3 regions of the Rhizobium sp. CCGE531 genome follow, and region 3 is predicted to be linked to each of the others. Evidence: riboswitches for the same ligand, from Rfam matches in the RefSeq annotation. Region 3 holds a riboswitch; each other region holds the start of a gene.
The links. A riboswitch is a leader RNA that binds a small molecule or an ion and turns the genes downstream of it on or off. The one in region 3 is predicted to bind cobalamin.

Region 1 (10,259 bases), on a different replicon from region 3:
ACAAGCGGCTGATCCTCTGTCCGCATGGCATGGCGGATGTTCGAGGGGTGATGGATGATCTCACCCGACCAGCGCGGCAGGAACGGCTGGGCATCCTTGCTCCACAGCGAGCCATCGGTCAGAGGGATATAGATCTCCTCGGCCTCATGGTGATGATCCGGATAATGCACGCCGGGGCCGAGCAGCAGGAAGCCGCCGGCCATCTCGTCGCTTGCGAAATGCCCTCGTGTGCCGAAAAGCTCGACCCAGCCATATCGCTGCAGGAAATCCGCGCCGAAGTCTGTGATGCTGTAGGTCTGCGCCCAATGCAGCATATCCACCGCATTCGAGAGCTCGTTAAAAAGAGCGCCTTCCGCCCCGTTGACCGGCCGCTCAAGTTCCCGAAGATAAGCGACGACAGGCAGATCGTGCGCCGCAAGCAACCGCTCTTCAGCCGGCCAGCGAAAGCCCTCGATGAAATGCCGCAGCAGCAGATCGCTGCGCGACAGGAGATAGTCACGAAACGCAGTAAGAAGTTCGTCGACCGCGCTCATGCCGCCGTCTCCTTGCCCTTATCCAGGCTTTCCAGATCGAAGCGCGCCGAATTGCTTCTCGGCGTCCAGAGCTTACGATCGATCGCCTCCAGTAAGCGCTCCCGCATGTCCCGAAGTGCTGCCGGGTTCTTCTCCGCCATGAAATCGCGCACGCTCTGATCGACGACGAAGGCTTGGTAGACGGCCTCGAAATGATGATTGCCGACAGCGCCCGTCGTCGCCGCAAAGGCAAAGAGATAGTCCACTGTTGCGGCGATCTCGAAGGCGCCCTTGTAGCCATGGCGCATAATGCCCTCGATCCATTTGGGATTGACGACGCGCCCGCGCACCACCCGGCCGATCTCCTCTTCGAGGGAACGGATCACTGGCTTTTCCGGCCTCGAATGATCATTGTGATAGATCGAGGGACGTGTGCCACCGAGCTGCTCAGCCGCCGCCGCCATGCCGCCCTCGAACTGATAGTAATCGTCGCTGTCGAGCAGGTCGTGCTCGCGATTGTCCTGGTTCTGCACGACCGCCTGGATCGAGCGCAATCGCTCCTCGAAGACGCCGCGCTCGGCTCTGCCTTCCTCACCCGCGCCATAGGCATAGCTGCCCCAGACGAGATAGGCCTCGGCCAGATCGGCGCGCCGCTCCCATCCCTTCTCATCGATGAGCGCCTGCAGACCGGCGCCATAGGCCCCGGGCTTAGACCCGAAGACGCGATAGCCGGCTCTGCGGCTGGCGGAGGCCTTGTCGAGGCCGGCTGCTTCAAGCCGCGCGATCTCGCCGCGCATGCGCGCCGCAATCGGATTGTCGGCCGCATCCTCATCGAGCATGCCGACGGCACGGATTGCCTTGTCGAACAAGGCGATCTGCTCGGGAAAGGCGTCGCGGAAGAAGCCGGATATGCGCAGCGTGACGTCCACACGCGGCCGCCGCAGCATGGCCGGCGGTATGATCTCGTAGCCGGTGACGCGGCGCGAGGTCATGTCCCAGACGGGCTTGACGCCGATCAGCGCCAGCGCCTGCGCGATATCGTCGCCGCCCGTGCGCATGTTCGACGTGCCCCAGGCCGTCAGGCCGAAGGAAACGGGCCATTCGCCATGGTCCTGAACGTAGCGGCGGATCAGCAATTCTGCCGATTTGCTGCCAAGTTCATAGGCCGCCGGCGTCGGCACGGCGCGGCTGTCGACCGAATAGAAATTCCGCCCCGTCGGCAGAACATCCGGCCGGCCCCGCGTCGGCGCGCCGGAGGGGCCGGGAGGTACGAAACGGCCGTCGAGGCCTTTGAGCAAGGCCGCGATCTCGGCATCGCCGCAGGCGAGGATGGAAGGCTGGAGCTTTGAGGCAATCTCGCCAAGGACCATGCGAGTGTTGGGCCAACTCTCGGGGCAGGCTATTTCACCATCCACGAGTTTTGCGGCCAGGAGTTCGATGCGCTCGACGGTATCGCCCTGGGTACGCCACGGAAAGTCCGAGACATCTTGGAGGATTGAGGGACGTTGGTCGGTCCATTCGGCGGCCATATCGCAATCCAAAGGATCGAATGGTTTGTGTGGAGAGATACCCCCCTCTGTCAGCTTCGCTGACATCTCCCCCACAAGGGGGGAGATTGGAGGGAGGGTGCCGCTCTGCTTTCCCGAATTTTTACTGACGACATCAGCAGATTCGATAATCATTTGAGGCGATGTCGTGCCGCGCGCCACCAATCTCCCCCCTTGTGGGGGAGATGTCGCGAAGGCGACAGAGGGGGGTGTCACACTCTCCACACCCGATAAGCTTTCCACACTCCCCCACGCATCCCGCGCAATCGCCCGCTGCAAACTCTGATCACCGCCCTCGCCCAATCCACGCGGCACTCGTGCCAGCGCCACCGTCAAATCCGTCAGCAGCCGCCCGGAAGGCGAAACGCCGAAGATGTGCAGGCCGTCGCGGATCTGCATTTCCTTGAGGTCGCAGAGATAGGCGTCGAGCTTGCGCAATGCCTCGTCTTCGCCCTCGCCCTTGGCGATGCCGGCATCCTCATCGAGGCCGATATCGGCGACGAGATCGAGGATCTGCTTGCGTAAAAGACGGATGCGGCGCGGATCGCCGCCCGAGGCCTCGTAATATTCGTCGACCAGCGCCTCGAGATCCTTCAGCGGACCGTAGCTTTCGGCGCGCGTCAGCGGCGGCGTCAGGTGATCGATGATGACGGCGCTTGTCCGGCGCTTGGCTTGCGTGCCCTCGCCGGGATCGTTGACGATGAAGGGATAGAGGTTCGGCAACGGCCCGATGATCGCTTCAGGGTAACAATTTTCCGACAGCGCCAACGCCTTGCCCGGCAGCCATTCGAGATTGCCGTGCTTGCCCATGTGGATCACCGCATGCGCATCGAAGGAGCGGCGCAGGAAGGCATAGAAGGCGAGATAGCCGTGCGGCGGGACGAGATCGGGAGAGTGGTAGCTTTCCTTCGGATCGATGTTGTAGCCCCGCGCCGGCTGGATGCCGACAAGCACATCGCCGAAGCGGGCGAACGGCAGGGCAAAGCCGCCCTCCAGAGCGTAGGGGTCCACTTCCGGCTCGCCCCAGCGCGCCGTGATCTCATCCTGAATCTGTTTGGGAAGCGACGAGAAGAAATCCTTGTAGTCGCTGAAGGAAAGCCTCTCGCGAACCACGCGGCCGTCATGACCAGAATTTGTAGGCCCCTCCGCCAGGTGCCGCATCAGCGCATCGCCGTCGGCAGGCAGATCGGCAACACGATATCCCGCCTCCGGCATTGCCTTCAGCACCTCGATCGTACCGGCGGGCGTATCGAGCCCAACGCCATTGCCAAGACGACCATCGCGATTGGGATAATTCGCCATGACGAGCGCGACGCGGCGATCGCCGGGCGGCGTATTGCGCAGCAGCGCCCAATTAGCAGCCAGCCGCGCCGTATAGCGCATGCGATCCTCGAGCGGTTCGCTGGCAACGATGTTGGCCTCGACCCGTTCGTCATAGCGGGCCGCAGCCTTGAAGGACACCGCGCGGGCAAGAACACGCCCATCGACTTCGGGCAGAGCCACGTTCATGCCAAGATCGCGAGCCGAGAGCCCCTGCGAGGATGCCTCCCAGGCTTCCTTGGACGAAGCCGAGAAAATGGCCTGAAGGACGACGGCTTCACCGGTTTCAAGAACCGTCGGCTGACGATCGGCACCCGGTGCCGAAACGGCAAAGCCCGTGGAGTTGATGACGACACCCGGCTTCAACTCGGTAAAGACACTTTCGAGAATGCCGACCGACACGGCATCCTTGAGACTATAGGCAAAGACCGGCAGGGGCCGCATACCCTCGGCGATGAGAGCCTCTATCATCGCTTCGACGGGTTTGGTTTCGCCGCTCTGTACGAGAGCGCGGTAGAAAGAAATAGCGACCGTCGGGGGTTCAAATCCCTCCTCCGCTACCATCGAAGCTTTGGAAACCCTCCACCATTCCTCGACGCCGATCACACCCCGGCCCGGCCACCAGATACCCGCTTTCATCAAGGGCACGGCTGGCATTGGCTTATCGGCGCCCGACAGCATCGCCTCGGCATAGGCGAGAAATGCCCTGGAATTCGTCTCGCCGCCCTCGATCAGATAGGACCAGAGCGCGTTGAGATCATCGAGAGCGACGTTGGAGAATGGCGTCAGGCCGGGATCGGGTTTCGAGTCTCCCGGCAGCACCGCAATCAACGCCCCCTGACGCGCCGCACAGGCATGCAGTGCTTCCAGCGCATAATGGAAGTAGCTCGCTCCACCCAGCGCCCGCACGATGATGAGCTTCGCATGATGGGCCGTCCTGTCGATATAGGTATCGACGGACATCGGATGCTTGAGGCTCATCAGGCTTGCAAGCCTCAAGGAACAGCCGCCCTCGCCGTGGGCTGCGGCAATCGCCGCAAGCTCGGTGTCGGCCGCCGACAGAAAGAGGATATCGCCTGGCGACTGGCCGAGATCGATCGCCTCTTCGCCGTCGCTGATCGTTCCCTTTTGGGCTAGGAGGAGATGCATGAACTTGCCTTAGACCAAAGCTTCGATCGCCTTGCGCACGATCGTCTCGTCCATCTCGTGCAGGCCGATCACCACGAGCCGAGTCGCGCGTGCTTCGCCCGGTGTCCAGGCGCGATCGAAATAGGTGTCGATGCGGCTGCCGACGGCCTGAAGCTGCAGGCGCATGGGCTTGCCGGGGACATCGACGAAGCCCTTGAGGCGCAGCACGTCATGTTCCGCGATCACGCCTTTCAGCGCATCGATGAAGGCCGCCGGATCAGCAATCGGGCCGAGTTCGACAACGAAGCTGTCGAACTCGTCGTGATCGTGCGGCGTGCCGTCCTCATGCTCCAGCTCGTGATGGGATTTGCGGTTGACGATATCGTCTTCGGTGCCGATGCCGAGGCCGAGCAGGATGGCGGCTGGCACATCGCCGTTCTTCGCTTCGATGATCGTCGGCTTGCGGGCGGTGCGCGAGGCAACCTCGGCGCGGACGCGGCCGAGACCGGCAACATCGATCAGATCGGTCTTGTTGAGCACGATCAGATCGGCACAGGTCAACTGGTCCTCGAAAAGCTCCTCGATGGGGCTTTCATGATCGAGCGAATCATCCTCGACACGGGCAGCCTCGATAGCGTCGTGATCGTCGGCAAAGCGCCCGGCGGCGACGGCGGCGCTATCGACGACGGTGATGACGCCGTCGACGGTGACGTGGGTACGAATATCGGGCCAGTTGAAGGCGGCGACCAGCGGCTGCGGCAGCGCGAGGCCCGAAGTCTCGATGACGATGTGATCCGGACGCGCATCGCGCTCCAGCAGCTTCGTCATGGTTGGGATGAAATCGTCGGCAACCGTGCAGCAGATGCAGCCATTGGTCAGCTCGATAATATCGTCTTCGGTGCAATTCTCCGCGCCGCAGCCCTTGAGCACGTCGCCATCGACGCCGAGATCGCCGAATTCGTTGATGATCAGCGCGATCTTCTTGCCGCCGGCATTCTGCAGCAGGTTGCGGATCATCGTCGTCTTGCCGGCTCCCAGGAAGCCGGTGATGACGGTGGCTGGAATCTTTGCCTGGTTCATGTGGATCAACCCTTCATTTTCAGCGGCAGGCCCGCTGCGATAAAATAAACTTCGGTACTTGCCGCCGCGACCATCTGGTGCAGACGGCCGGCATGGTCGCGAAATTCGCGCGCCATGCGATTTTCCGGCACGATTCCAAGCCCGACCTCGTTGGATACGAGAACGAGCCGCGATCGTGCAGTCGGCAGAAATGCAATCAGGGCGGCAAACTCCGCCATCATGTCCCGCTCCGCCATCATCAGATTGGTCACCCAGAGCGTCAGGCAGTCGACAAGCACCACTCGCCCTTCGGCATCGATCGCGGCGAGCCGCTTGACGAGATCCATCGGCTCCTCATGCGTCTGCCATAGATCGCCACGGTCGGCGCGGTGCCGTGCGATGCGCTCGCGCATCTCATCGTCCCACGCCTGGCCTGTCGCCACATAGTGACGTTCAAGACCGGTGTCCGAAATCAGGCCTTCGGCGAATCTGGATTTGCCGGAGCGCGCTCCACCGAGGACGAAAACAGATCGGGAAACTGAAGACGACATGCGCTATTCTCGCTCCCGCGCAACAGCGAGGGCCGGCAGCATGAAGCCGATACCGGAAGAGAGGCGTCTACACGCCGAAAACTCGTCTTGCGCCATGACAACCTCCGTGCTGGCAGCGGAACTGACGTCCCAGAACAGGCTCTGTGCCCGGCACGCATGGCAGGTCTCCTGGCTCGCGGATAAGGCGCCGCGAGGGAGGCGGACCGAAATCGGTCGCCCCCGATCGTGCGCCAGCGGGTCTTCCTCGCCTTCCCGGCAATGCATCATGAAAAGGCGGACGATTCGTAGAATTGGAGGCGTCCAGCCCGGGTTGATCATGATGCCACGCCAGTGGCTTTTTCGGCTTGAGCCTGCCCCGCCCCGTTCGCCCCATGCGAACCATCGACGGAATAGACTTCAAATCGAGCGAAAGACCCTGACCGCTCTACAGTCGCGGGGTCGGCTGTGATGAGAACGCCCGGCTTGGGTCCGTCCCTTCACATTCCCTTTTCATCCCATGCGACAGATCGCCGCTCGGGAACCATTCGTTATGCCGACAATGATTAGGCGTTCACCGAGTTCAAGTCAATCAAGGGCATGGATGCGACGCCGGGCGTCCCAATTGCGAAATCGACCGAATATTCCCGCAAAATCAGCGGCTTTTTTGCCGCATTTCTTTGATGTTAGAAGTTTATAGAGGGTAAGCCCTCACATTCGAGTAAAACATATCGTTCGTTTCCAATGTTGCAGAAATTCCAACCGCGACGCCTCGGCGTCTTCTCCGCCCTGTTCGATCTCGGTCGGTTCAGGGCATTGTTGCGCCGTGGCGAATTGGGACTTGTTTTCGCCGGCGCGCTGGCGGGAGTGGCCTCCGGCTGCGCCGTGACGGCGATGAGTTTCATCTCGCGCAAGCTTCACAGCCTCATCTACGGCATAACCGACTATGAGCGCCTGAGTTCGGCGGCGGTGGCGATCCCCGACAAATCGGTATTGTTTATCGCGCCGATCGCCGGCGGCATCATCCTCGGCATCCTGCTCTACATATTGTCGCGCACGCGCAAGAAGCCGATGGTCGACCCGATCGAAGCCAATGCGCTGCACGGCGGCCGCATGTCGCTCACCGACAGTATCCTCGTCGCCGTGCAGAACCTGATCTCGAATGGATTTGGTGCCTCCGTCGGGCTCGAGGCGGGTTACACCCAGCTTGCCGCCGGCATCGCCTCCAAATTCGGCTACAAGATGCAGATGCGCCGCGCGGACCTGCGCATGCTCGTCGGCTGCGGCGCCGCCGGCGCCATCGCCGCCGCGTTCAATGCGCCGCTTACCGGCGCCTTTTACGCCTTCGAGCTGATCATCGGCACCTATTCCATCCTGACGCTGACGCCCGTCGTCGTCTCGGCATTGATATCGACGATGATCGCGAGATTGCTCGCCGGCGATGACTTCGCCATCGATATCGGCCATTTCGGCTCCATCGCCCCCGCCGATTATCTGCCGGCGGTTTTGCTCGGCGCCTGCTGCGCCGGCGTCGGTATCCTGATCATGCAGGGCGTCGCCTGGACCGAAGAACTGGCGCGCAAGAGTTCCATCGCACCGCCCTTCCGCCCAGCGCTCGGGGGCCTTGTCGTCGGTATACTGGCACTGATCTCCCCGCAGGTTCTGTCGGCGGGGCACGGCGCGCTGCATCTCAACCTGTCGACGGACGTGACGCTCGGGGCCTTGGTCGGCCTGTTCCTCCTCAAATCGCTAGCCTCTGCGGTCTCGATCGGCTCCGGCTTCAGAGGCGGTCTCTTCTTCGCGTCTCTGTTCATGGGTGCGCTTCTCGGCAAGATCTTCGCCTATTGCGCGCCCTATTTCGATCACAACGCGCTGACGCCGGCCGTGTACGCCGTGGTCGGCATGAGTTCGCTGGCCGTCGCGATCATCGGCGGCCCGCTGACGATGACGTTCCTGGCGCTGGAGATCACCGGTGACTTCCCGATCACTGCCCTGGTGCTGGCTGCCGTCATCACGTCGTCGCTCGTGGTCCGCACCAGCTTCGGCTACTCCTTCGCCACCTGGCGCTTCCATCTGCGCGGCGAGAGCATCCGCAGCGCCCACGACGTCGGCTGGATCCGCAATCTCACTGTCGCCCGCATGATGCGCCCCGACGTGCATACGGGAAGCATCGACATGAGCATCGAGGAGTTCCGCAAGAATTTTCCGATCGGTTCGGCCCAGCGCGTCATCCTGCTCGACAAGAACGAGAAGTATTCGGGAATGGTTCTGGTCCCCGACGTCTATGCGAGCCCTGTTGAAAAGGACGACGAGGAACACGGACTTTCCGATTTCATCCAGCTGCGCAACGAGTTCCTGCAGCCGCAGATGAACGCCAAGCAAGCGGCCGCCATATTCGACCAGACCAAGAGTGAAGCGCTTGTCGTCGTCAACGATCTGATCGAGCGCAGGGTGATCGGCCTGCTGACGGAGAGCTATACGCTGCGGCGCTACAGCGAGGAACTCGACCGCCGCAGGCGCGAGGTCTCCGGCGAACTCTAACCAACAAGGCTATCGAGCCAGGCAGGGTCAAGCACGCTTTCAAGCTCGGCCGCGATCTCGTCCAGCGCCGTATCGACGCTGGCGCGATAGTCCATGCGCTCGCCGGCGAGACCAAAGCTTGCGAGCAACTTTGCCCTGTAGGCGTCGCTGCCGAAGAGGCCATGCAGATATGTGCCCATGACGCGACCATCAGGCGATATCGCCCCATCGGGCCGGCCGTCGATGACAGCAGAAGGCCGCTCGCAGTCGGCGCCGCGCGTCACACCGAGATGGATTTCATAGCCCGATAGAGGCACGTCATACTCCTTCGAGACGGCCATGCTGTTGCGCACCGTCTTTTCCGGCGCCATTTCCGTCTCGATTTCAAGCAGGCCCAGTCCCGGCGTCTCGGTGACCGATCCCTCGATGCCGAGCGGGTCGTAAACCGTATGGCCGAGCATCTGATAGCCGCCGCAAATGCCGATGACACGGCCGCCACGGCGCACATGCGCGGCAATGTCGCGATCCCATCCCTGCTCGCGCAGATCGAGGAGGTCACCGATCGTGGACTTGGAGCCCGGCAGCACCACAAGCCCCGCATCGGCTGGCAAATGCTCGCCCGCCCGGACAAAGACGAGATCGACGTCGGGTTCGGCCCGCAGCGGATCGAGATCGTCGAAATTGGCGATGCGCGACAGCACGGGCACGACGACCTTCAGCGCGCCGGAGGAGCCGCGCGCAAGCCGCTCCAACACGACGGAATCCTCGGCCGGCAGGCGCGCTGCCGCTTTGAGCCATGGCACCACGCCATGGCATTGCCATCTAGTGAAGCCGCCAATGGCCTCGATGCCTTCCCCGAACAAGGAGACATCGCCGCGAAACTTATTGATGATGTAGCCGCGGATCATCCGCCGGTCTTCTTCCGGCAAAATATGGTATGTGCCGACCAGCGATGCGATCACGCCGCCGCGGTCTATGTCGCCGACGAGCACGACGGGAACGTTGGCGCGCGTCGCAAAACCCATATTGGCGATATCGCCCCGTCGCAGGTTGATCTCGGCAGGAGAACCGGCCCCCTCGACGATAACGAGATCGGTTCCCGCACGCATCGCAGCGAAGCTTTCAAGCACCGCGCCAAGCAATTGCGGCTTCAGCGCCTGATAACCCCTCCCCTTGGCATGGCCCCAAACCTTGCCCTGCACGATGATCTGACTGCCCGTCTCCGACTGCGGCTTCAGCAGGATTGGATTCATATGCACGGATGACGGCACGCGCGCCGCCAGCGACTGGAGCCATTGAGCGCGGCCGATCTCGCCGCCATCCTCGGCAACGGCGGCATTGTTGGACATGTTCTGCGGCTTGAACGGACGGACCCTCACGCCCCTGTTGGCGAACAGCCGGCACAGCCCCGCGACCAATACCGTTTTTCCGACATCGGAACCGGTTCCCTGCAGCATGATCGCCTTTGTCATTCCCCACCACCTCGATATGCTGCAGCCGCTGAAAACGCGGAGTTTCGCCTTGATTTCGCCGCTATCTTCAACCGCCGGAAACAACAGTCCAGATACAAAAATGCATCACTTCAAAATATGCTCCGTTTGCGACATTGGATGACGATTTCATCCATTGTTAGTTACGCTGGAGAA
Region 2 (10,259 bases), on a different replicon from region 3:
TAGGCAAGCGCGATGCGGGCGGCTTCAAGACTGCCGGCTCCGGTAATGACTCGGTCGGCAAGGGCAGCGGTTTCAGCCAGAAGGTTCTCGGCGGCGAAACGGCAAAGCGCAATGCGCTTGCCTCCCTCGCCATCCCCCGCATCGGCAAGCCCGCCCTTGGCGAGATAGGATCCGGTCAGCACCAGGCCGAAGAGCCGCTGGTAAGGCGTGGCGCCTGCCAGAGCCTCGGCAACGGCGCCTTCAGCCTGTTTTGAAAGCAGCCATTCGCTCGCCTTTTCGAGATCGGCAATCGCCGCCCGCAGCCGTGGCGCGGTCTCGCCGAAGCCATCGAGATTCGATTTCGCGACGGTGTCCGCGATCTCAAGCAATTCGGCGAGGAAACCGCGCATATGATCGCCATTGGCGATCGTCAGCTTGCGCACCACCAGATCGATCGCCTGAATGCCGTTGGTGCCCTCGTAGATCGGCGCGATGCGCGCATCGCGCAGCAGGCGCGCGGCTCCGGTCTCCTCGATGAAGCCCATGCCGCCGTGAACCTGGATTCCCAACGAGGCGACATCGACGCCGGCATCGGTGGAGAAGGATTTGGCGATCGGCGTGAGCAATGCGGCGCGCTCCTGCCAGAAGCGGCCCTTTTGCGGATCGCGATGCGACATGTCGATCGCCTCGGCGCAGGCGTAGCAGATGGCGCGCGAACCTTGCGTCAGCGCTTTCATCGTTAGCAGCATGCGTGCGACATCGGGATGCTCGATGATCGGGCTCATGCCCGATGATGTCGTGCCCGGTGCGCGGCCCTGCGTCCGCTCCCTGGCATAGGCGATGGCCTTCTGGGTCGCGGCCTCGGCAATCGCAACGCCCTGGATGCCGACGGCAAGACGGGCATTGTTCATCATCGTGAACATGCAGGCGAGGCCCTTGTTTTCCTCGCCCACAAGCCAGGCGACGGCGCCCTTCTCAGTACCGTATTTTCCATCGCCATAAATCATCGTGCAGGTCGGCGAGCCGTGGATGCCGAGCTTGTGTTCGAGCGAATGGGCGAAATAGTCGTTGCGGGCGCCGAGCGAGCCGTCGTCATTCACCAGGAATTTCGGCACGAGGAACAGCGAAATGCCGCGCGTGCCGGCCGGCGCATCCGGAAGACGGGCGAGAACGAAATGGACGATATTTTCGGCCGCCTCGTGATCGCCCCAGGTAATAAAGATCTTCTGGCCGAAAAGGCGATAGGTGCCGTCGCCGCGGCGTTCGGCGCGGGTGCGCAATGCGCCGACATCGGAACCGGCATGCGGCTCGGTCAGGTTCATCGTACCGGACCATTGCCCGGAGACGAGCTTTTCCAAGTATTTTTTCTTGAGGTCGTCGCTGCCATGGGCAATCAGCGCCTCGACCGCTCCCATGGTCAGCGTCGGCGCGAGACCGAACGCCATGGAAGCCGAGTTCCACATTTCCAGCGTCGCGACATTCAGCATATGCGGCAGGCCCTGCCCGCCGAATTCCTCGGGCGCGGTCAAGCCGTTCCAACCGCCGGCGATCCAATCGCGATAGAGTTTCTCCCACCCGTCGGGAAGTACAACCTTGCCATCGGCCAGACGCGCGCCCTGTCGGTCGCCGATCTCGGCAAGCGGCTCCATCTCCTCGCCGGCAAAACGGCCGGCCTCCGAAAGGATGGCATCGACGACATCGGCGCTCAGATCGCCGAGGACGCCCTCTTCCATCGCGCGTTCCATGCCGGCGACATGCTTCAGCGTGAACGCGATTTCCTCGACTGGCGCCTTGTACATGCTGTTTCCTCCGCATTGGTGCCGTCAATGACCCGCCTCACCCGGATCACCGCTCATCTGTGGTCATAGCTAGTTTATTTTTACGTAAACGTCAATTTTAGCGAAGCGGCAAGATGTTAATTTCCACCCTTTCGCGAACCTTGACATCCTTTACGCCTTGCACGCGCCGCGCGGCTGTGACATCGCCGCCCGCAGCCGCGATTATTCCACCAAAGCACGGACTTGCATAAACAATCGTCATGAACGAAGACTAAGGCAACTGTTCAGACAACGCGAATGATACAGCCATGAACACGATCACGTCAGTCAACACCATACCCGGCTTCATCTGGGCCTATCGTCTCCGTCCAGGCGAAGCCAAGCCGGAGCGGCTACCCGACGATACCGATCGTTCAACGCTCTTTGCCGAAGACGGCTTCCTGTGGCTGCATCTCAATCTCGTCGATGCGCGCGTGCCGGCTTTTCTCGATGATGCACCGGGGCTGAACGAAGCCGCCCGCATAGCGCTGACGAGCCACGAGACGCATGCGGCGGTCACCGTCGACGAACAGATGCTCTTCGGCACGCTGATCGATTTTCAACGCGACTTTGCCAGAGACACCCACGATATCGGCTGGCTGCATTTCGCCGTGACTGACCGCATGCTCATTACCAGCCGACTGCAGCCGCTTCGTAGCCTGGATCGGGCGCGAATGCTGATCGACAAAAACGCCGCGAGGTTTTTGCGGCCGCTCGATATTTTCGAGCTGCTGGTCGTCGAATTCCAGCGCACCCTGATTTCGATCGTCATCGAGATCAGCGAGGAGCTCAATGCCATCGAGGATTTCGTCCACGGGAATACGTCACGCGACGAGCGCACGCGGCTTCCGCCAATCCGCAGGACGATCGTGCGCCTGCATCGCCATCTGCGGACGGTCCTGTCGCTGATGCGCCATGCGGCCGCCTCCGACGATGAGGAACTGCCACTCGGTTTCGAGGACGTTGCCGGGCGCTTGACGGGCCGGCTCGAGGCAGTCGAACACGATGTCTATGCATTGCAGGAGCGAGCCAGGCTTCTGCACGAAGAAATCGACTCGAAGCTCTCTTCCGAAATCAACCGCCATCTCTACATCCTGTCGATCATGACCGCGTTTCTGCTGCCGCCGACGCTGGTGACCGGCTTCTTCGGCATGAACACCTCGAACCTGCCGCTTTCGGGCGGCGCGGGCGGCACAGAATATGCCGTCGGCTTCATCATCGCCTCCATGCTGCTGGCATGGTGGCTGCTCAAGCGGGTCAGCATTCTCTGACGTCGAAGCACGCAAAAGCCGCCCGGCATGGACCGGACGGCTTGCATTGATGATGCTCTCTGAACCGCTCCATCTCTTTGTTGTCTCGCAATTCCGGACGGAAAACCGCTCGGCACTTTTCCCGGAACTGCTTTAGAAATACGGCGAGTAACACTGGCGGCGCGGGCCGGAATTGGGCTGGAACGTGTTGTCGTAGGAGCGATAGGACCGATAGCGCGACTCGCACCATCCGACATGGCGTGGGTTGATCTCAGCGCTCGGAGCCGGAGCCGGCTCATAATAGCGCGGCTGGCTGGCGATCGCGCCGCCGATGAGCGCGCCGGCGCCGAAGGCAGCCAGCGGGAACCAATAGCCATCATGGTAGCGATAGCCATCACGATAGCCTCCCCGATAACCACGATAGCCGCCATACCAGCCGCGGCGATAGTAACCACCATGGCGCCATTGAACCTGTTCGACATTGCCGGGCGCGGCCTGGGCGGGCGCGGCCTGATACGCTGTTGCGATCGGCGCGGCGGGCATCTGGATGGCGAAAGACGGTGTGAAGCTCGTCAGGGCGACGGCGGCCGTTACGGCGACGGTCGCGATTTTTGCACGGAAACCAAGCATCTTCATCTCCATTTCCTGGTTCGACTTATGCTCAAGCCTATAGCATTTATGTCGGGAATGCTTCCCGAGCAAGGTTTCGCCGCCTGCTTCGTCGCATATCCGAGTAGACGACAAGAAACGTGGCAGCGCGTTATTTGGTTCCTCAAATCCCTGCCAATTTAAGGAGTTATGCGGGGCTCCACGATGAATTTATAGTGATTTCATCCTTAACCCAAGATTAACCAGCAATCCTTACTATTATTTCATGAAGGGATACCGGCAGAGTAACCTCCTGATTTGCGGCTTGCTGACGATCCTGACCCTGATGGGGCCGGTCTCCGAGCCTTCGGCCGGCGAAAGCCAGCCTTGGAGCGATCCGAAAAACGCCCTCATCGTCGATGCTTACGAGCTGAACACCATCGACTGGAACGCATTTCTGCAGGACAAACGGATCGCCGGTTTCATCTCCAAGGCCTCCGACGGATTGCCCGAAAGCTTCAGCTGCACCGGCGACCACGGCGGCGATACGGTGGCCCATTGTCGGACGATGTGGCGCAAATATGCGGTCAGCCGCGAGCTGTTCCAGACCCGCCGCATGCTGGCAAAGGCAAATGGCCTGTTATGGGGCGCCTATCACCTGGGACGGCCTGGCAATCCGATCGATCAGGCCAATCATTTTCTCGACTATGCCGATCCGCAGCCGGACGAGCTGATGGTACTCGACATAGACGGCATAGACACGGCGCAATTCATGTCGCTTGAGGACGCCCAGATCTTCGTGGCCCATATCAAGGTCAGGACCGGGCGCTACCCCATTCTCTACGTCAACCATAATACGGCGCGATACATCGCCGATCACCGGGACAACTATCCGCTGCTATCGCGGCTGCCATTGTGGTACGCGCGTTACAAGCCTGACGTGAAGGGCACCTTTCCGCTCGGCAATTGGGACAGCTATGCCATCTGGCAGTTCGCTTCTTCGGACAATTGCTCCGAGAAGAGCTGCCCCTATCGCGTACCGGGCACGTTGACCGATATCGACGTCAATGTCGTGCCGATGACGAAGGTTCAGCTCGCCAGGATCTGGCCGCAGGGCGATCTCCTGCCGGCCAGGCCGCTGCCGGCGCCCGACCTGATGATCGCACAGGCGCCGACGTGCAACGGGCCACGGCAGACGCTCGTCTCGCTGATGGTCGATCCCGTCGTTACGGCATCAACCCCGCAATCGAAACCGGTCGAGATCAACGAACTGAACTATCAGGATTTCTGAAGCGCGCCGCGATCCTTCCGATTCGCTTTTCGCGCTTCAGTATTTTGACTTTGCGCATGTCGTTGCCGCAAAACCGCTGCGCGGCTTTGCGCGCCATGCTTCAGGCCTCGACCTGGACATCCGTCTTCGGACGCGAACAGCAGGCGAGGATATACCCCTCTTCGATCTCGTCATCGAGGATGCCGCCATTGTGGCTCATCTCGACTTCGCCCGAGAGTTTCAGCACCCGGCATGTGCCGCAGAGCCCCGATTCGCAGGCCGCACCGATGCGCACACCGGCGCCGCGCGCGGCCTGCAGCACGGTCTGACCCGCCGCGCAGACGACGTCCTTGCCGGCCATCGTGAAACGGATCGTCGTCGCAGCCTCGCCCGACGCATCATCGGAAACCTCCGCAAGCGGCGTTGCCGCATTCGCCGGCTGGAAGCTTTCCTGGTGGTAGCGCGACATGTCGAAGCCATGCGCCTCCAGCATGGAGCGCACGGCGTCCATGAAGACTTCCGGGCCGCAGCAGAAGATGGTCCGATCCATGAAATCGGGCGCCAGCAGGCCGATCTTCGCCTTGTCGATGCGTCCCTTCAATCCCGACCAGAGATCGGTGCGGCCGCAACCCTCGACGATCAGGCCGAGATTGAGGTTAGGCATGAAGCGGGCGAGATATTCGAGCTCGGACCGGAAGATGATGTCGGCCGGGCTACGCGAGCAGTTGACGAAGGTAATATCCGACAGCGGCGCCGTGTCGGCCATGTAGCGCGTCATCGACATCATCGGCGTGATGCCGGAGCCGGCGGAGACAAAGAGATATTTTTCGCCGGGATGACGGATATGGCTGAAATCGCCAAGCGGGCCGAAAGCCTTGACGCGCATGCCCGGCTTCAGGTTCTCGAACATCCAGCGCGTGCCGATGCTGTCCTTCTGTGCCTTCACCGTCACGGCGACCGAGAAGGGCCGCGACGGCGTCGACGACAGCGTATAGGTGCGCATGACCGGCTCCGGAGCCGTTGGCAGCTCCAGCGTCACGAACTGGCCCGGCAGATAGCGGAACCAGTTGTCCTCGTCGGACCGGAACGTGAAGGTCATCACGTCGGGCGCTTCGGGCGTTGCCGAGAGGCATTCAAGCAGATGCTGCCTGTCGCTCCAGGGCTGCATCTGGTCGAGGTGGCGATGCGAAAGGGGAACGGCCATGTTCATGTTCAGGCAACCGCCGACAGCTTGGCCTGGTCGCCCTGCAGCCGGTTGATCATGAACGTCGTGTACCATTCGACGAACTGCATGACGCCGCCTTCATGGATCTCCGAATAGGGGCCGGGCTCATAGGCCGGCGAGCGGATGCCGAAGGCATTTTCCTCGACGATACGGCGATCCTGATCGTTGGTTTCGGTCCAGACGTGGGTCAGCTCTTCCAGATTATAGTCGACGCCCTCGACGGCATCCTTGTGGACGAGCCACTTGGTGGTGACGGCGGTTTCCTCGGCGCTGATCGGCAGGACGCGGAACGAAATCGCGTGGTCGCCGAGAATGTGGTTCCACGTCGTCGGGTAATGGAACAGCAGCATGGTGCCGATGCCGTTGATCGTCACATCGGGTGAAAGCGGCCGCCTGACGGCGTTCTGGCCGGACATGGTGTAGCTCTCGGCCCCTTCGATCAGCGGCATGCGCGCGGCGCGGAACTGGCCATCCGGCGAGATCTTGAATTCGCTCGGCAGGCCGGCAGCTTCGCAGCGCTGCCAGTGCTCGGTGATGACGGGGTCGTTCATCGCGCCCTGCACGCCTGTGACGGTCGGCGCTTCCGGGAAGGTGCGGCAAAGTTCGGGGTGATTGGCTGCGCAATGGTAGCACTCGCGGTTGTTTTCCCAGACAAGCTTCCAATTGCCCTTTTCGATGATGGTGCTCTGGAAGGCAACCTTGGCTTCGCTGATGCGATGCGGTGCCATGTAAGGCTCGATCGACGCGCGAACCGGCGCGAAGTCCTGAGCGTTCTGCGCTAAGCAGACGAAGATGTAGCCGCCGACGCTTTCGCAATGAACCGGCTTCAGCGAATGCTGGCTCCTGTCGAAATCCTCGGCCATCTGGCGGGCGAAGAGCAGCGAGCCGTCAAGCTCGTAGGTCCACTGGTGATAGGGGCAGACGAGCTTTGCCGAGGAGCCGCGTTCGGTCGAGCAGACACGCGAGCCGCGATGGCGACAGCTGTTGTGGAAGGCGCGGATGACCTGATCGCGACCGCGAACGATGACGACGGGATAATCGCCGATCTGGACGGTGAAATAATTGCCCGCGCGCGGCACTTCGCAATCATGGCCGATGAACAGCCAGTCGCGATAGTAGATCGTCTCCATATCGAGCTTGAAGTAATCCGGATCGGTATAGAATGGTTGCTCCAGACTCAAACCCGTCCGGTGGTTCTTCAATTGCCGCAGAACTTTGCTGCCGATATCCATTTGCCTATCCTTCGCAGTACCAGGAAACGGGCGAAGGACATGCATGGCTGGTTGAAGACAGCCGAAAGCAATGTCCCGACCGCCCGCCGCGATCAGTAAACCATATGTGCCCAAGGCTGGTTTCCGGGCTCTGGAGCGGCCCTGTTTCCAGAGCCCCATGGCACCTTCCCAGGTCGATCGACCCAGTGGCTTAATTCGCCATGCCTTACTCCACCACCGTTGCGGGGGCAGCGCCGGATTTTGACCGGCTTCCCAATTCTCCGTCTCCCTAGCAGACGGCACCTTGAGATTGATGTCATCATATCCCTCGGCCCGATCGGCCGCTGTGCTGCAATGCGACATCCGCTTCGAAATTGACGACAGGCGAAACCGGACGATGGGACGGTTGCATGTCGTGACAATATAGAAAGGTGATTCAATCTCTTAGGTGCTTGCATGGGAGAAGGCCCGCGCATCGCATGCGCATTCCGCCGATGACGCTTTATCCTGATTGCGACAGGCCCGCGAACGGCCGATAATCAGGGTAATGATTGGGCGGCGGAAAGCGCCAGCAGAGCCGCCATCGGGAGCTTTCGGTCCGGCGCGATTAAGCTCGGCTCAAGCTCCATGATCCATCATGTCGCCTAAAGAGTTTATAGCGAGGTCCGGCATGGCCAAACTCAGATATTTCGACGCTGGGAAGCCCGCCGAGCCCGAACCGGCGCCAGCGGTATCGACGACGGGGTACAGCGAGTTCCTGCGCACCGGCCGCATCAACCGCAACAGGCCGCATTGGCTGGCGGAAGAGCGGGAATACCTCACCCATGAACAGGTGGCCGAGCGCACGGCGCTGAAGCTCCGCGACGCCGGCGAAAAGACCCATGACCGGCTCAACAATTTCCACAAGTCCATCCGCTTTCCGAAACTCATCTTTCATCACACGCTGAAGGACACGCCGCATCTCGGCTATTGTCATGTGACGGCCGCGCGGACTCAGTTCGCGCGATATGAGGAAGTGAACTGGGCCTTCTATATCGCCAATTTCTTTGCCCGCATCGGCCAGGAAGAGAACTTCTTCGAGGACATCAGCCTCAAATATTCGCGGATGTATTTCGCCGTCGCCATCCATCCGGACAGGCAAGCGGAAGACAAGAAGCTGACGATCAATCGCGACATTCGCGGCAACGGCGTGCTGTTCCACACCCACGATCCGCAGATCGCCATCCGCAACGTTCTCCTGCTCGGCGCGCGCAACGAGCAGCTTCGCGACATCATTCGCCAGCTTTGACGATTGATCCGAAAACTCGAAGAGCATAAGAACGGCCTGAACTGCAAGCAGGCAGGCCATGGCGCGACACATAGATATTCTCGAACATCCGCAAACGGCGATAGAGGTCGCGACGGCAACCCTTGCCGAGGGCCTGCCAATCGGGCTGCCGACGGAGACGGTCTACGGCCTTGCCGCCGATGCCACCAATCCCACAGCCATTACCCGGATCTACGAGACGAAGGGACGGCCACGCTTCAATCCGCTGATCTGCCATATGAGCGATCTCGCCATGGCGGAGCGCTATGCCATCTTCGACCCGATCTCGCGCAAGCTCGCGGAAGCCTTCTGGCCCGGCCCGTTGACGCTGGTGCTGCCGCTCAAGCCTGATAGCGGCATCCATCCGCTGGCGACTGCGGGGCTCGATACAGTCGGCATCCGCGTGCCCCAGGGCTTTGCCGGCGAGCTGATCCGCGCCTTCGACAGGCCGCTTGCCGCGCCGAGCGCCAATACGTCAGGCAAGATCAGCGCCACAAGCGCCGATCATGTCGATGACGATCTAGGCGAGCGGATTACACTCATCCTCGATGCCGGCGCCTCGGTCGTCGGCGTCGAGTCGACCATCGTCAAGGTCGAGGACGGCGAGATGCGTCTTTTGCGGCCCGGTGGCCTCGCGGCCAGCGAGATCGAGCGAGTGGCGGGCAAAGCGCTGAAGCGCAAGAAGAAGGCTTCAGCCGCCATCGAGGCGCCCGGCATGCTTGCCTCGCATTATGCACCAGGGGCAGCCGTGCGGCTCGACGCGATGGAGGTTTCCGCAAGCGAGGCGCTGATCCGCTTCGGGACGCCCGACATCGCAGGCATCGAAAAGGCTGTCGCCGTGCTGGATCTGAGCGCCAGCGGCGATCTTTCGGAGGCCGCCGCAAACCTCTTCGACTTCATGAAGCGCGCCGATGCCACGGGTGCTACGACCATCGCGTTTTCGCATATTCCTGACGAGGGCCTCGGCGAGGCCATCAACGACCGGCTGCGCCGCGCAGCCGCGCCCAGAGACTAAATCCGGCCAAAGGACACACCATGAGCAGCACCGCCCCCTCTTCCGCCCTCCTCGACCGCTTCGCCGCCATCGTCGGTGAAAAACATGCCGTGCGGGACCCTGCGGAAATTGCGCCGCATCTGGTGGAAAATCGGGGTCTCTATCATGGCGCTTCGCCGATGCTGCTGAAGCCTGGCTCGGTGGAAGAGGTTTCCGCGATCCTCAAGCTTGCCAGCGAGACCGGCGCAGCGATCGTTCCGCAAACCGGCAATACCGGTCTTGTCGGCGGCCAGACGCCGCGCGAGGGCGGCTCCGACATCATCCTGTCGCTGGAGCGCATGAACCGCGTCCGCGATATCGATCCGATCGGCAACACTATAATCGTCGACGGCGGCTGCATCCTGGCGGATGTGCATAAGGCGGCGGCCGAGCATGGCCGCATGTTTCCGCTTTCGCTCGGCTCCGAAGGTTCCTGCCGCATCGCCGGCAACCTTTCCACCAATGCCGGCGGCACGGCTGTTCTTGCCTATGGCAATATGCGCCAGCTCTGCCTCGGCCTCGAAGTCGTATTGCCCACGGGCGAGATCTGGAACGGATTGCGCCGCCTGAAGAAGGACAA
Region 3 (10,259 bases):
CGGCTACAGCGAAATCGGCTCCGGTCCGAGCTATACTTTGACGGCGCTGACCGTTCCGCATCACGGCGCGGATATGACGCACAAGGGTGCGTCCCCAGCCATGTCGGCGCCGCATGCAAGGCTGTTCTACAGTTTCGGACCGGACAATAAGCACGGCAGGACGTCGATCAGCCATCCGACGGCTGCCGCGGTTACGGCACATGACGGTGCCGGATGGCGCCATGGGTCATGGTCGCTTACTGCGCCCGCGCAGGTGGTGGCAGGTGGCGATGTTCTGGCGACAGCGTCGCATTCGCATGGAACGCTTTCGGCGGTGCATCTGGAAAGCGCAGTTGCCGGCTGGACGATGGCGCCGGCTGTCCCCTTAAGCACCGTGCCGTGCGCATCGGCATGCGGCACAAAACATGGCTGCACCAGCAGCGTCATCCAGGCTTGACGATCGCCTTGTATCATTTCAACCCTATCTTGTTCTGAGCGTTCACTGGCATGTGTGGGAGGGGCACTTGGCATTTTTCGATGACAGCGAATTGAGCGAGCTCAAGATCGAAAGGATGATCTTCCATCTCGTCGGACCCAAAAACGGTTTGATCAAGCTGGAGGAGGTCGATCCCGGGGAGTTCGAGAGCTTCTTCGTCGATCGCATCCGCTCGGTGAATGGTGGCTTGCCCTATGCTTTTTCCGATGCGTCTTCGACGCGCGAGCGTCTCGGCCGCATCGCCTCGAATGCAAGCGTTTTCCAGGAGGAAAGCGAAAAGCTGGCCGAGGATTTTCAGGCCCATCACGGTGGAACCGCCGCCGAAGGGGCGATCCTGCTGTTCGTCCTGAAGGCGAAGGCGACACGATCGTTCGCGCTTCTGAAATATGATGACGAGACGGTCATTGCCTACGATCTGAAGGATGACGGCGGCGGCCGGAAGAAGGTCAGCCTCGAAGCGCTTCAGAAAACCTTCGTCCAGAACAAGGCGGCGCTGCAAAAGGCAGCCCTTATCAAACTGACCGACAAGAGCGGCGAGCTGACCGTGCTGGACAGGCGCAACCAGCAAAAGGTCGCGCAGTATTTCGAAGCCTTTCTGGGCGCGCGGCAGACCCTGAGCGATGCGGAGCTGACGAAGAAGCTCGTCGATGTCACGCGCAAGCTGATCGGCGACAATCCGGACCTCGTCGACGGCGAAGTGGTGCGGGAACTGACCAAGCGGACCTACGACGCTGCTTCCGGAGGCGGCGAAATCGACAGCGACGACCATCGCTCGTTTCTTGAGACCGTTATTGGTCACAAGCTTGCGGACGATAGCGTTCTGCTGAGCAAGTTCAATCGAAGCCTCACGACAGAGCGGATCTCCGGGGTGCCGATGAAGCTGGCGCCCGATCAGGTAAAGGGACCGAAGACCCTCTATTTCAAGACCGAAAATGGCATCGAGATCCGCGTGCCGAACGAATTGCGTGCACTGATCGAAAAGACCGAGGACGGCATGATCATCATCCATGACAAGCTGGCGATTGAGACCGATGACCCCAACTGAGCTCCTCGATCTTCTTTCACGGACGCATCCGACGAAGCCGGTCGAGGAGCATGTAGAACTGGTCATCGTCATGGCAAGGCTTGATGATGCTGCCTTGCGGGCGGAATGGCTGGCATTGCGTGCCGATGTTCCCGGCTTTCTGGAGTCAGTCACGATCAGGCGTGACGGCACGGATATCGCCCTCGATGACGGCGACGTGCCGGCATCGAGCACGGTTTTTGCCATTACGCTCAACAAGGTCTCGCAGAAGACCATTCTCCGGCTCTTCTATGGAAAATCCCTGGCCGGCCTGGCAAGAGCCCTGGATAGCAGCCTTGTTGTCTGCGTTGCCGAGTTGACCGCGGAGCAGGCATTTACATCCCATGGTGCCCGGTTCCAGCCTTGGACGGAGCAATCTCCCGCCCCGTTCGATCGGATGCCGGAACTTCCCAACCCTCGAAGCATATGCCATGACGCCAGCAATGCGGGGCTCGTGCCGGCAGATATACGGCCGTGGCTGCTGCAGGATTATCCGCGACAATCTTCCCAGACATTCGAGGCCTGGCGTTTACTGGCGGCTCCGAGGCTGATGGCGGCACTTTCCGATCAGGTCTATGGGGCCGCGCCGAATGTGATTTATCAGCTCTCCGGCCCGCCGAGCCGCAAGGTCGGCATTTCCCTTCCCGAACTGGTTGCCATGTTCGAGCGGCTCAATGATGGTGTGTTTTGGGTGTTTGCCGGCGGCGAGCGTGACACGGAGACCCGTCATGTCCTGCTGGCGGCGGAATGGGCGCGCAGCTATCGGCAAGGGAACCTCGCAGAATTCGGAGACGGCAGCCTCGAATCCGCAAAGGCCGCCTATGCGGCCTATGTCAAGGCCGGCAGCAAGGAGACATTGAAGGCCCTTGCCGACTTGCGCAAGACGGTCGTGGACGAGGCGCAGAAGGCGACCCAGCGAGCCCAGGATATGACGGGCGCGTTGTGGAAGGATCTGGCTGTCGCCACCACGCCCTTCGTGATCAAGATCCTCTCCGATGCGGCAAAGACACCCAATACATGGATCGCGGGCCTGTTCGCCGTCGGCGCGGCGGCGTTTCTGATCCTGTCGTTCCGCGTCCAGACATTCATCAATGCCGGTTATTTCGCCGGCCAGGACCGCGCCCGCGCCATATGGACCTTGCGATTGAACCAGGTGTTGAGCGCCACCGAGATCGAGGAGTTCAGCGAAACGCCGATCCGCAGCAGCGTGTCCAACTACGATCGCGTCCGGAAGATCGTTCGCAATGTCTATGGCGTGCTCGTCGCCGCCCTCATCATCTTCGCTGGTTACCAGTTCTATACGGCGGCAACCACGAAAGTTCCGCCGACCAATGGCGGGGTCGCCGGCAAGCAGGGGCAGTCGCAAACTTCTCCGGCATCCGGATCGCTGCAGCCGGGTTCTGCTGCTACCAATGGACCCGCGACCGCCATTCCCCAGAACTCGGCGCCGGCTACTGGCACGCCGGCAACCAAGCCACCATGACACTGCCATGAAATTTTGCTGATGCCGAAAATGGCCATTGCGCTTGGGTGTGGAAACAATATCGTGGACCCAATTTCAGGTAGCGATGGATCAAGACGGCAGCCAAGGGAGGGACCAATGGCGCCAGTCAAGATATTGGTCATGCGTCATGCCGAAAAACCCGACGATCCGGGAGATCCCAACCTGTCCGCCGCGGGGCAAGCGCGCGCGAAAGCGTTGGCCGCCTGGTATCCCGAAAGCTTTGGACCGCCGGATTTCATATTTGCCGCCACTCCGTCGAAGCACAGTGAAAGGCCTGTCCAGACCGTCCAGCCCTTGGCGGAGGCACTGGGTATCGAATTGTGTACATCCTATGCCGACGAAAACTACGGCGCGCTAGCTTATACGCTGCTCTCCAAGCCCAAACTCGAAGGCAAGGCGATCCTGGTCTGCTGGCATCACGGCAATATTCCCGGGCTGATGCGGGCGCTCGGTGCGCTCGAGGGAAGCTATCCCGATCCATGGGCGCCGACCGTGTTCAATCTGGTTCTGGCTACAGATTTTCTGAGTGACGGACCGAAGGTCTCGCAAGTATTCGAGCCATTCTAGTCCGATCCTAACGGCCTTCTGCATTCCTGCATGAAAGACAAGCATCGCCTTCATCCAACGCAACGAGGGGATTGAGATGACTTTTGCCAATACAGGTAGCGCCGGCAGCCTTGCAGTGAAACTGTGGCGCGGCGAACGCATGTGCCTTATCGGGATGGATGTCACCGACCCAGAGGATGATTTCGTAGGCTTCGCGATCGAGGTGAAGAGCCCTGGTTCGGCCGACTACGTTCCGCTGAGGAATCGTTTGAATTTCGACTACAGCAGCGGCACGGGTGTCGACGGCTTCCGCAATTTCCTGTCGACCGAGGCTCCCTTCCAGAAGTTCCGCTGGATGCATTTTCCCTATGACCCGACGGATGGAACCTATCTCTATCGGGTCACGAAGATGCACATGAATGCCGCCGGCGCCTTGCGCCGCGGCGATCAGGTTGCCGACCTGCCGATCTCGCTCGACCGCATGACCTATAGCGATTATCTCGATATCGGCTTTACCCGCAACTTCGCCTCCTCGCAGGCCTATGCCGACAAGTTCGGCAACAATCCGGACGTCATCCCGAGCGATGCGGACCAAGGCCTGACGTTTACGAAGCTGCCGGGCGACGTCTACCAGTGGCTTGGTTTCGAAGCCTATGACCTCATCTTCGGCCTATTGGACGAGGTGGTGAACGATCCCGGCCTCTCCATCGATGTCTTCGCTTATGATTTCAACGAGCGCGATATCGTCGGCAAGCTTGAGACCTGCGGCAATCGCGTTCGCGCCATCATCGACGATTCGGGATCGCACAAACCCGCCGGCAGTGCGGAATCGCAGGCGGCCGCGCGTCTTGCGGTCTCTGCGGGATCGGCTGCGGTGAAGCGCATGCATTTCAAGACCCTGCAGCACAACAAGGTCTTCGTCGTCCGGCGCGGCGACCAGCCCCTCAAGGTGCTGTTCGGCTCGACTAATTTCAGCTATCGCGGCCTTTACATACAGGCCAATAATGCGCTCGTGTTCCATTCAAGCGATGCAGCCGGGTTGTTCGGCCGTGCCTTCGACCTCGCTTTCCAGGGCCTGGACGCCTTCAAGCAGGACGGTCTCAGCAGCAAATGGAGCCTGGTGCAGGCGCCCGGCATGCCGGCGGCGCACTTCTGCTTCTCACCGCACCAATCGAGCAATCTGTCGCTCAGCCCCGTTGGCGCGGCGATCGATCAGGCCTCGTCTTCCGTCTTCTATGCTATCGCCTTCCTCAACCAGATCCGCTCGGGCCAGGTGTGTCAGGCGGTGGACCGGCTGATGGGCAAGGACGTGTTCAGCTACGGCATTTCCGACAAGGAAGGAGGGCTCGAAATCCACAAACCCGATGGCACGATCGGCCTGGTGGATTTCAGCTACCTTGCGAGCCACGCCCCGGAACCTTTCAAGACCGAGTGGAGTGGCGGCAGCGGTATTCATCAGCATGACAAGTTCGTCGTGACCGACTTCAACCTGCCGACGGCCAAGGTATTCACCGGATCGTCCAACCTGTCGCCCAGCGGTGAAACGGGCAATGGCGACAATCTCGTCATGATCGAAGACCAGCGGGTGGCGACATCCTATGCGCTCGAAGCGCTCCGGATATTCGATCATCTCCATTTCCGTTCAGCGATGCAGGGTGCCGGCGCGCCCAACAGCCTGACGCTCGCCCGGCCGCCCGGCCCCGGGCAGCAGGCCTGGTTTCAGCGGTTCTATGCGACGGGTTCGCAGGCGGCAAAGGACCGTCTCCTATTCTCGCACTGAGGAGGGGCGGGCCATGGCATGGAGATCTCCGGTGCTGACGATGAGGCATGGCCCATGAATGAGATCGATGCGATACCTTTTTCCATCGAGAAGGAGGTCGTGGAGGCCTCCGATTTCCGGTGGGACGGCAACGGCTTCGGGGCGGGTATCGGTATCGCCGCGTCCGGCGGCGGATTTCTTTCCGCCCGGAATTGCGTAAAAATAAGGAGACAGGGCGGTTCAGAGATTCAGTAAAGAGCTGAACCGCTCAAGGGTTGTGTGCGGAAGATCGAGCCTGAAACCAACGTCGTTGTAGCGATCGCCACGGTGTAAAGCGGGAAATTGTTCGACCGCACTTGACCACTCCGCGCGGGGCGCCAGATAGCGCCTATTATCCATACTTCGTGCATGAGCGATCCACAGGAAAGGCCTTGGGCAGCTACGGCAATCTGCTCAGTGTTATCAACCTTTCGATTTTTTCATCCGTTTTGTTCTTCTCCCTCGATGTTTTATAACCTCGCGAAGATCCTGGGTGCGCAACTCCTCAGAATGCGGTATCGGACACTCCGGCATCGACACGCATCAATTTCGAAATTCGATTACGACAATGATCATCATTTGCGGCCCTCACTCGATCCCCTGTCCCGCCTTAAGCGACCTCCCGTCGCCGTCGGCGAGCGAGAGACTCGGTAAACCATTTTATAGAGATCGCGTGGTATCCTGCGCTGACTTCAACTATGGCCGGTGCGTGCCATTGATGGGGCTCCTCGCGAAGGTTGGGGACAGCCATGGGAATTGAAATGCATTTGCCTTCGCTGGTGCGCGTCCTGGGGCAGGTGGCTATCATCGTCTATGCCTATTCCTGGGTCATCCGGATCGTCGATCGCGGCGTTCTGAAATCGGTTGCGGTCGGATTGTTGTTTGGCGTGGTCGGCATCCTGTCGATGGCTGATCCGATCCAGTGGATGCCTGGCGTTATCCAGGATGGCCGCTCGATCCTGCTCGTCCTGACGCCGGTCTATGGCGGCCTCTTGGGGACCGTTGTTGCGGCTGTCATGATGGGTCTGTTCCGCTTCTTGGTCGGCGGCATGGGTGCTGTCGGCGGCATTGCCGGGATCCTGATCGTCGCGCTTACGGGCTATGTCCTCAGCCTCCTGCCGCGGCAGTGGATCGGCACGGGGTGGAGGCGATCGGCATTGTTCGGCCTGGCGACCTGCACGTCGCTCGTCGTTCTCGTCTTTCTGCCGTGGGGGGTCGCGCGCGAGCTGCTGCTCTCGGCAACGCTTCCGGTCACGATTGTCAATATACTCGGTGTCTTTCTTCTCTGGATCTGCTGGAGCGGGAGCAATATCGCATCGGCATCCAGCGCGCGCTCGAGAGCGAAGCAAGCCTCGACCCGCTGACGAAACTTCCCAATCGCCGTGTCCTGCAGCGGGAAGGGGACCGTTGCAGCAAGGAAGCCGGCATCAGGCGCATCCCCTTTTCGATCATCATGCTCGATATCGATCACTTCAAGAAGATCAATGACAGCTGGGGCCATTCCTTCGGCGATACGGTCCTGGCGCGGGTGGCGGACGTAATCCGGCAGACCGTCCGAAGGACCGACATTGCCGCCCGCTATGGCGGAGAGGAAATCGTCGTTCTGCTGCCGAACACTGATATTAAGGCCGCCACCGCCATTGCGGAGAAAATCCGCAAGGATATCGAAGCGACAGTCCTGATGTTCGAGCAAGAGGCCATCCGCGTCACCGTTAGCATCGGCATTGCCTGCTCCCACGAACCGACCGCTGACTTCAAGCAGGTGCTGGAGGCTGCCGACAAGGCACTTTATCGTGCCAAGGCCGGCGGGAGAAATCGCGTGGAATTGGCCGAGGCCGCTTAAGCCGGCCATGCAGACGTTGTGGACTTCGCGCGCGTTCGCTTTATCGCATCCATGCGTCCTTGACGGGAAGGGTGCATCCGGCATAACTGGATGCGACGGTTCCCCAAGGAAGACTCCGCGGGGATTAATAGGGAACACGGTGAGGACGACCCAAGAGGGACCTAGACCGTGGCTGCCCCCGCAACTGTAAGCGGATTGCCGATCATCCGGGAGTGACCAGTCTGCTGGTCTATTCCCGAGGCCTTGAGCCATGCCACTGCAGCTAAGCTTGCGGGAAGGCAGATGATCGTCAGATATTCGCGAGCCAGGAGACCTGCCGTCGATCACGATCCAATCAGCCGGGCGGGGATGCCCGGAAGGGACAGAGAGAATGATTGACCTGAGCCTTCGACGCTATCCGACATCTATCGGCCTTGATTGGGATCCCCGCAACCGGCGGCGGCCTGCCCGCGCGCGATCGCGCTGACACCGCCCAGTTTCCTTCCCATCGAGATCTCCAATGCGCCATTTTTTGACGACGATTGCATTTGCACTCGGCCTGACCGGGTTTGCCGCTTCCGGCTTCGCCGCCACCCAATATCCCCTCACCATCGGTAATTGCGGCCAGAAGGTCACCTTTCAGAAGGCCCCGGCCAAGCTCGTTTCGATCGGGCAGGGCATGACCGAAATCCTCTTCTCGCTCGGGCTTGCCGACAAGGTCGCCGGAACGGCGGTCTGGGTCGGCCCGGTGCTGCCGCAATTTGCCGAAGCCAACGGCAAAATCCCGCGGCTTGCCGATAATGATCCGAGCTTCGAATCCGTCGTCGGCAAGGAACCGGATCTCGTTGCCGCCGAATTCGAATGGCATGTCGGGCCGCAGGGCTCCGTCGGCAAGCGCGAGCAGTTTTCCGAACTCGGCATCAACACCTATATCGCGCCGACCGATTGCGTTGCCAAGGTCAATGCCGATGGCGGCGACGGCGTGCGCAAGGAACTGTTCACGATGGACCTGATCTATCAGGAGATCGGTGAACTCGCTGAGATCTTCGACGTTAAGGATCGCGGCGATGCCTTGATCGCGAACCTGAAGAAGCGCGAAGCGGATGCGGTCGCCTCGATTTCAGGCTCAAGGGCCAAGGATCTTCCGATCGTATTCTGGTTCTCCAGCAAGGAAGTCAAAGGCGATGCCTTCATCGCCGGCAAGAACAGCGCGCCGGCTTATATCCTGAAGACGCTCGGCGCCAGGAATGTCGTGACGACCGAGGAAGAATGGCCGCTGGTTGGATGGGAGACCATTGCGCAGGCCAATCCGGCCGTCATCGTCATCGCCACCATGGATCGACGCCGCTACGCAGCCGACGATCCGAAGGTCAAGCTCGAATTCCTCGAGAAGGATCCGGTCACCAGCCAGCTCGACACCGTCAGGAACAAGCATTTCGTCATGATGGATGCGCAGTCGATGAACCCGACGATCCGGACCATCGACGGCATCGAAATATTGGCCAAGGGCATCCAATCCTTCGGCCTGGCGCGGTGAAGATGCATCTTACCGCGGAACGACGGCCATGGTGGACGCTGCTGGCGCTTGCCCTGGCTGCCATCGTGCTTCTGGCCTTCATGATCAGCCTGGCGGTGTCGATCGGCGAGATTTCCATCCCACTGTCGACGACCGCAAAGGCGGTATCGAACCGGCTGTTCGGAACGGGTTTCGAACTGAGCCGCATCCACCAGGGCATCGTCTGGGATTATCGCCTGAGCCGGGCGCTCGTCGCCGCCAGCGCCGGCGCTTCGCTGGCGTTGAGCGGCGTGATCCTGCAGGCCCTGTTGCGAAATCCGCTTGCCGAACCCTATGTGCTCGGCATTTCGGCGGGCGCCTCGACGGGCGCGGTCTGCATCATGATCCTTGGGCTCGGCTATGGCATTCTCGGGCTTTCCGGCGGCGCCTTCCTGGGTGCGATCGTCGCTTTCCTGTTCGTCGGTCTGCTCGCGACGGGTGTCGGTGGCACGAGCGAGCGCATCATCCTGTGCGGTGTTGCGGGTTCGCAGCTTTTCAACGCGCTGACCTCCTATATCGTCACCACGTCGGCCAATGCCGAGCAGGCAAGGGGCGTCATGTTCTGGCTGCTCGGTTCGCTGAGCGGCGTGCGCTGGCCGGATGTCTATCTTTCCGGGCCGGTCGCCATTCTCGGCTTTATCGTCTGCATGGCGCATGTCCGCGTGCTCGACGCCTTCATCTTCGGCACGGATGCGGCCGCTTCGCTCGGGATTGCGGTCAGACGCGCGCAAATCGTGCTGCTTGGCGTGACGGCCTTCATGACGGCGGCGGTCGTCAGCATCGTCGGCTCGATCGGTTTCGTTGGGCTCGTCATCCCGCATGCCGCCCGCTTCATGGTGGGACCAAGCCATGACCGGCTGCTGCCGGCAGCGGCACTTGCCGGCGCCATTTTCATGGTCGGCGCCGATATCGTCTCGAGGATCATCATTCCCCAGCAGATCCTGCCGATCGGCGTGGTCACCGCCCTGTTCGGGGCGCCCGCCTTCGCCATCATTCTTTATCGCGCCCGGAGGACGGCATGAGCATCGCGGTCGACACAGTCACTTTTGCCGCCGGCAATACGTTGATCGTCAACGGCGTCAGCCTGGCGGTGGAACGGGGCAAGGTCCTCGGCCTTCTAGGGCCGAACGGCTCGGGCAAGTCCAGCCTGCTGCGGCTGATCTGCCGGTTGAGGAAGGTCAAGAGCGGCGTCATCCGGCTCGGCGGCAGCGATATCGCCTCGATCTCGCGTGGCGACATCGCCCGCCGCATCGCGCTTGTCGAACAGCAGGCGACGACCGATACCCAGGTGACGGTCATGGACGTCGTGCGCCTCGGCCGCACGCCGCATCGGGGACCCCTCTCATCCTGGAGCGCTCATGACGATGCGGCGGTTGCGGATGCGCTTACCCGCGTCGGCATGCAAGGCCGCGCCGGACAACTGTGGCAGACCCTCTCCGGTGGCGAACGGCAGCGCGTCCATATCGCCAGAGCCCTTGCCCAGACTCCGAGCGAAC

Region 1: another riboswitch for cobalamin. It lies ahead of cobU (bifunctional adenosylcobinamide kinase/adenosylcobinamide-phosphate guanylyltransferase); the one in region 3 lies ahead of CCGE531_RS24765 (ABC transporter substrate-binding protein).
Region 2: another riboswitch for cobalamin. It lies ahead of CCGE531_RS04825 (aromatic ring-hydroxylating dioxygenase subunit alpha); the one in region 3 lies ahead of CCGE531_RS24765 (ABC transporter substrate-binding protein).

The regions. Positions count from the first base shown of each region.
Region 1 is NZ_CP032684.1:2,353,190-2,363,448, forward strand. Features, by position in the region: gene CCGE531_RS11490 (dimethylsulfonioproprionate lyase family protein) at 1-533, opposite strand, end outside; gene cobN (cobaltochelatase subunit CobN) at 530-4,528, opposite strand; gene cobW (cobalamin biosynthesis protein CobW) at 4,538-5,587, opposite strand; gene cobU (bifunctional adenosylcobinamide kinase/adenosylcobinamide-phosphate guanylyltransferase) at 5,593-6,117, opposite strand; cobalamin riboswitch at 6,258-6,657, opposite strand; gene CCGE531_RS11510 (chloride channel protein) at 6,838-8,634, shown strand; gene CCGE531_RS11515 (cobyric acid synthase) at 8,631-10,085, opposite strand.
Region 2 is NZ_CP032684.1:981,833-992,091, reverse strand. Features, by position in the region: gene CCGE531_RS04850 (acyl-CoA dehydrogenase) at 1-1,778, opposite strand, end outside; gene CCGE531_RS04845 (transporter) at 2,066-3,067, shown strand; gene CCGE531_RS04840 (BA14K family protein) at 3,200-3,676, opposite strand; gene CCGE531_RS04835 (GH25 family lysozyme) at 3,981-4,925, shown strand; gene CCGE531_RS04830 (hybrid-cluster NAD(P)-dependent oxidoreductase) at 5,026-6,114, opposite strand; gene CCGE531_RS04825 (aromatic ring-hydroxylating dioxygenase subunit alpha) at 6,117-7,361, opposite strand; cobalamin riboswitch at 7,458-7,662, opposite strand; gene CCGE531_RS04820 (DUF6656 family protein) at 8,011-8,628, shown strand; gene CCGE531_RS04815 (L-threonylcarbamoyladenylate synthase) at 8,687-9,661, shown strand; gene CCGE531_RS04810 (FAD-binding oxidoreductase) at 9,682-10,259, shown strand, end outside.
Region 3 is NZ_CP032685.1:1,123,646-1,133,904, reverse strand. Features, by position in the region: gene CCGE531_RS24800 (metallo-hydrolase/oxidoreductase) at 1-436, shown strand, start outside; gene CCGE531_RS24795 (nucleoid-associated protein) at 504-1,520, shown strand; gene CCGE531_RS24790 (hypothetical protein) at 1,507-3,021, shown strand; gene CCGE531_RS24785 (histidine phosphatase family protein) at 3,139-3,609, shown strand; gene CCGE531_RS24780 (phospholipase D-like domain-containing protein) at 3,686-5,368, shown strand; gene CCGE531_RS24775 (hypothetical protein) at 5,423-5,602, shown strand; gene CCGE531_RS34900 (LytS/YhcK type 5TM receptor domain-containing protein) at 6,136-6,750, shown strand; gene CCGE531_RS34895 (GGDEF domain-containing protein) at 6,672-7,229, shown strand; cobalamin riboswitch at 7,309-7,565, shown strand; gene CCGE531_RS24765 (ABC transporter substrate-binding protein) at 7,729-8,745, shown strand; gene CCGE531_RS24760 (iron chelate uptake ABC transporter family permease subunit) at 8,748-9,785, shown strand; gene CCGE531_RS24755 (ABC transporter ATP-binding protein) at 9,782-10,259, shown strand, end outside.